Psychrobacter arcticus 273-4: one gene and its partner. Each later gene encodes a partner of the first gene's protein in a complex. Links are inferred from orthologs where the notes say so. Each region holds a gene or a part of one and is shown on either strand. Other genes may lie near its edges.

Region 1 (2,959 bases):
TCAAGCACGGCGCAGATATGATTGAAGTGGGCTTGCCATTTTCTGACCCAATGGCAGACGGTCCAACCGTTGCACTGGCAGGCGAGCGTGCATTAGCAGCGGGCACCAGTACTCGTGATGCGCTAAAGATGGTCGCAGAGTTTCGTCAGCAAGACACGCAGACGCCCATCATTTTGATGGGTTATCTGAATCCCGTTGAAATCATCGGTTATGATAACTTCGTTGCGCTATGCGAGCAGTCAGGGGTTGATGGCATCTTAATGGTTGATTTGCCACCAGCAGAGGCGGGTAGCTTTACTCAGCATTTGACTGAGCACTCGATGAATGAGATTTTCTTACTCTCACCGACTACCTTACCTGAGCGCCGTGAGCAAGTATTGACCCATTGCGGTGGTTATATCTACTACGTGTCTTTGAAAGGTGTCACGGGTTCGGCAACGCTAGATACTGACGATGTCGCAACCCAAGTGCAAGCCATTAAAGCAGAGACGGATTTGCCAGTATGTGTGGGTTTTGGTATTCGTGATGCGGCGTCAGCCAAAGCAATCGGTGCTCATGCTGATGGCATTATCGTCGGTAGTGCATTGGTGCAGAACTTTGCTGATATCGATGGTAATGATGCCACGGCTGTTGCACATGCACAACAAAAAATCATGGCAAAAATGACTGAGCTACGCGAGGCATTAGATAGTTTAAGCGTTTCTTCAAATGGCTAAATGCAACCGTAGTCATACTGTTTAACTAAAATGTTATTGTCACACTACTTATAAAGGCGTCACATTCTTTATAAAAACACCGTCAAATGACTTTGCTAAAGTTAGTTTACGTGTGTAAACTAACATCACATATAAATTGTTACAGTGACGCATAAGCGTGCCTCACAACTGCTCAAGTTATGAGGGTATGTGACGATTAAACTGATTCTTATAAATGGACTCTTACGGACAAGTGCATAAGTGAGCTTGCCAATAAGCCTTTGATAATGGCGAATAATATGACTGATACGATGACAAAATTTGATACCAATAATGATAGTGCCAGCCTGCAGCAGAATGGCAATAAAGCTGGTCAATCATGGTTTGAGCGCCCGATTCCGGGCATAAAACAGCAACTGATCGCGCAATTGACTGCTGTAGAGACAGAGCCCTCTACAAAATGCAGCAGCTGCCATTCGGTAATTACCAATACAGCGCTAATTTTTAACTGTTATGTGTGCCCGCATTGTGACCATCATTTACCGATGAGTGCTCGTGAGCGTTTAAACTGGCTACTCGATCAAGTAGAAGGCGAGCTTGGGCAAGAGTTTACCGCCAAAGATCCGCTAAAGTTTGTGGACAGTAAGCCGTATCCAGATCGTATGGCAGAAGCACAAGACAAAACTAAAGAGAGTGAAGCGTTGATTGTGCTATATGGCAAATTGCGTAATCTCGATATCGTGACTTGTGCGTTTGATTTTCGTTTTATGGGTGGTTCTATGGGCTCGGTGGTTGGCGATCGTTTTGTCCAAGCTGCCGAAAAAGCTCTTGCAGATAAAGTGCCTTTAGTTTGTTTTGCTGCTTCTGGCGGTGCGCGTATGCAGGAAGGCTTACTATCATTGATGCAAATGGCAAGAACGGCAGCAGCGATTGAGCGTTTAAGAATTGCTGGTATTCCGTATGTCGTAGTCTTGACCAATCCCGTTTATGGCGGTGTGACCGCATCTCTTGCTATGCTTGGTGACATTCATTTAGCAGAACCAAAAGCAATGATTGGCTTTGCTGGTAAGCGTGTGATTGAGCAGACGGTACGTGAGACATTAGAAGAGCCGTTCCAGCGTGCAGAGTTCTTGCTAAAGCATGGTGTGGTTGACGAAGTGGTACATCGTCATCAGATGATTGATACTATTTATCGTCTGCTGGCAAAACTGTGCAGCGTACCCAATGTTGATGCTCAGTAGGCAGCAAAGATACGTGGGTTCGATTCAAACAGTTGTTTTATAATTTCACTGCATAACAATCGAGCTGCGTGCTAATATCTGCCAAATATGTAAAACTAACAAATAGCATTTATCGTGAATAACGGTAAATGCTATTTTTGCTTTGTAGCAAGCCCGTTATACTGTCTTTATCTTCTTATATAAGTTTCATCTTTTACTTTACAGGTTATCTTTTATCTTAAATTTTGATATAGGTTTTGTCCATGTCTGATTCTTTAGCGTCTCATAGCCATAGTAGCAGTAGTCCTGATAACCGAGCCACCTTGACCGAATGGCTGAATTATATGCAGCAAATTCATGTCTCGGCGATAGACATGGGACTGTCGCGCGTACTGCCAGTCGCTGAAGCATTGGGAGTGATACAATCAGCCAAAGATGACGCTTATGTATTTACGGTCGCAGGTACCAATGGTAAAGGCTCGACGACTGCAGTTATCGCGCAGATATGCCAAGCCGCAGGGTATAAAACCGCATTATATCAATCGCCGCATCTGAGTGTCTTTAACGAGCGTGTGCGCATCAATGGCGAGATGGTCAGCGATGAAATATTAATTGCCGCATTTAGTACAGTAGAGAACGCACGGTTGCAGTGTGATTTAACGTTGTCATTTTTTGAGATGACGACATTGGCTGCTTTACTCATATTTTCTGAAGCCGATTGTGATGTTTGGGTATTAGAAGTGGGACTGGGGGGTCGCTTAGATGTGGTCAATATCATCGACCCTGATATGGCAGTGATTACCAATATTGCTATCGATCATGTCGACTGGTTGGGTGATAATGTTGAAGCCATCGGTGCGGAAAAAGCAGGTATTTTACGTGATGGTATTAGCGTCATTTACGGTGCTGCAGAGATGCCAAATAGCGTACAGCAAACGATAGATAAGCATCAGGCGACTTGTTATCAAGTCGGTAAAGACTTCAGCTATCGCGAAAATGATTCGATTACATGGCAATATAGTAATGCCGCTGTTACTTTGCAGT
Region 2 (2,879 bases), 930 kb from region 1 along the record:
AGCGCTTGGTCGACCTGAGCCGGTGACCGTTATTAGTATTATAGGGCTGCTTGCAGATATCCCACTCAACTATATATTTATCCACGGCTTGTTTGGCATGCCTGAGATGGGCGGCGCAGGGTGCGGGGTGGCAACTGCCATCGTTTTGTGGATTAACGTCTTATTATTAGCCGCTTATACCAGCTTTACTAAGCGTCATCAATTTGCCAGTACGCGCTTTTTTTATGCCTTTGCCAGTCCAAATCGGGCACAAATAAAAAAACTATTAAAGCTTGGTATTCCGATCGGCGTTTCTATCTTTTTTGAAGCCAGCTTATTTAGTTTAGGCGCACTGGTCATCAGTCCATTAGGTGAGCTGGCAACCGCATCGCATCAAGTCGCCCTGTCGGTGACCTCACAGCTGTTTATGATCCCCATCTCAGTCGCTATGGCACTGACCATTATGGTGTCCAACCACTTTGGTGAAAAAAACCTGATGGCACTACGTCAAGTACAAGCAACGGGTCTCATATGGACTGTGCTCATTGCCATGGCTTGTATGATTGGGGTTTGGTTATTTAGACCACAATTGGCAGCGGCATTCACTGACAACCCTGTGGTACGAGCGCAAGCCATGCATCTGCTCATCTTTGCACTTGCTTATCAGCTTTTTGATGGCTGGCAAGTCAATGTCGCTGGCATATTACGTGGCATGCAAGACACGACGATACCAATGTGGGTTACCCTATTTTGCTACTGGATAGTGGCACTACCGCTTGGTATTTATTTAGTACGCTTCACCGATATTGGGGCGCAAGGTTTTTGGATGGCTTTAATCACCGGATTATTCTTATCTTCAATTCTACTTACCATACGTTTGTGCTACCAACAAAAACGTTTATTGGCTATGTGGAGCTAACGATAGGACTGGGTTTACACAAGTTTATCTAAATGTCACTTCTAACAATCATAACTGGCGCTCGTAAGTCACATAGACTATGATAAATTCTTGAGCATTGGTTATTCAAACGAGTGCTTACGTCATAATATGTAAAAAAATTTAGTTAACAACTGTACATCGATTGCTCATTGCCGTGAATATAGGTATCATTAGCAATTATCTACACAATATTTAGTTACACTATTTTTCTCGGATTTGTTACAAGGCAAAAATACAATTATGGATATTGAAAAAATACGCACCCTCATTGCACTCATGGAAGAAAGCGAACTGGTTAATTTGGAAATCAGCTCAGATGACGAGCATATCAGTTTGACTCGTCACTATGATGCACCGGCGCCAACGATGATGGCGGCACCTACTGCTGGCGCTGCACCTATTGCTACTGAAGCGAAGCCTGCCATGAAACCGGGCAGTGTTGAGACGTCGCCTATGGTTGGCGTTTATTACTCAGCCCCTAGTCCTAATGACCCACCATTTATAAAGGTTGGACAAAAAGTACAGGCTGGTGATACGCTTGGTATCATCGAGGCAATGAAAATCATGAACCCCCTTGAAGCGACTCAAAGCGGTGTCATTGACGAGATATTGGTCACTAATTCTGAAGTTGTACAGTTTGGTCAGCCTATCGTACGCTACAAAGCGTAACCAGATTTGCCAACCTTTACTTCGTTATGATGGAGAGCCTGCTATTTATCAGGCAATATCACTTTATAGTACTACCTAGGCTATTTTAGCTTAACTTGATCATATCTAAGCTTAAAGATATCAACGTTAGATAATCACTAGGTTAGATAATCACTAGGCTTAATAATAAAGTTTGATATTGCTCAATATAGCGACTCCATTAAAAAACGCCGCTTCAACAAGGATGACCCCATGATAAAAAAACTGCTCATCGCCAATAGAGGTGAGATTGCCCTACGTATCGTTCGCGCCTGTAAAGCCCTTGGTATTGAAACCGTCGGTGTTTACTCTACGGCTGATGCCAATTTGATGCACTTACGCTTTGTTGATGAAGCCATCTGTATTGGAAAGCCCAATGCCAATCAAAGCTACCTGAATATCAATACTATTTTGACCGCTGCTGAAATCACTGGCGCTGATGCTATTCACCCCGGTTATGGTTTTTTGGCTGAAAATGCTGAATTTGCTGAACGTGTTGAAGAAGCTGGGTTAACCTTTGTAGGTCCTACTGCAGATCATATTCGTCTGATGGGCAATAAGGTTTCCGCTATCAATGCCATGAAAAAAGCGGGTGTACCGACAGTACCAGGTTCAGTAGGTGCTGTGACACTACACAATGCTGAAGAGCAAGCACGCAATATTGGCTTTCCTTTGTTGATTAAAGCGGCATCGGGTGGCGGTGGTCGTGGTATGCGTGTGGTTGAGCGTTTTGAAGAAATTATCGGTCAAGTACAAGCGGCTAAGCAAGAAGCGGAGCTATGGTTTGGTGATGACACGGTTTATATGGAACGTTATCTACAAAACCCACGCCATGTAGAAATACAGGTGCTCGGCGACGGTAATGGCAATGCCATTCATCTATATGACAGAGATTGCTCATTACAGCGCCGTCATCAAAAAGTTTTAGAAGAAGCACCTGCCCCTGATATTCCTGACGATGTCCGTCAACCTATCTTAGATGCTTGCGTAAAAGCATGTAAGCTGGTCAACTACCGCGGTGCCGGTACTTTTGAGTTTTTATTTGAAAATAATGAATATTTCTTTATTGAGATGAACACTCGTGTGCAAGTTGAGCATACCATTACTGAGATGATTACAGGCATTGATGTGGTCGTTGAGCAATTAAAAATCGCAGCTGGCTACGGTTTATCTTATCGTCAAAGTGAGATTGAAATTCAAGGTCATGCGATTGAATGTCGTATCAATGCTGAAGATCCAGTGACGTTTATGCCTTCACCTGGTACGGTCACTC

What was found. The genes of interacting proteins can lie anywhere in the genome.
Region 2: the proteins of accD (region 1) and accB are in contact, whole or in part, in a solved structure (PDB 8UXZ), measured with the Escherichia coli proteins. The link is inferred for Psychrobacter arcticus 273-4 from one-to-one orthologs.

The regions. Positions count from the first base shown.
Region 1 is NC_007204.1:542,914-545,872, forward strand. The notes cover bases 16-2,959. They hold accD (acetyl-CoA carboxylase, carboxyltransferase subunit beta), read left to right. Parts: upstream 16-982; coding sequence 983-1,936; downstream 1,937-2,959. Other genes in these bases: trpA (tryptophan synthase subunit alpha), read left to right, coding at 16-716; PSYC_RS02255 (bifunctional folylpolyglutamate synthase/dihydrofolate synthase), read left to right, coding at 2,179-2,959. Also shown: more of trpA, read left to right, coding at 1-15.
Region 2 is NC_007204.1:1,468,264-1,471,142, forward strand. What follows is about bases 10-2,873. They hold accB (acetyl-CoA carboxylase biotin carboxyl carrier protein), read left to right. Parts: upstream 10-1,159; coding sequence 1,160-1,588; downstream 1,589-2,873. Other genes in these bases: PSYC_RS06365 (MATE family efflux transporter), read left to right, coding at 10-898; accC (acetyl-CoA carboxylase biotin carboxylase subunit), read left to right, coding at 1,820-2,873. Also shown: more of PSYC_RS06365, read left to right, coding at 1-9; more of accC, read left to right, coding at 2,874-2,879. UniProt on the Escherichia coli protein: This protein is a component of the acetyl coenzyme A carboxylase complex; first, biotin carboxylase catalyzes the carboxylation of the carrier protein and then the transcarboxylase transfers the carboxyl group to form malonyl-CoA.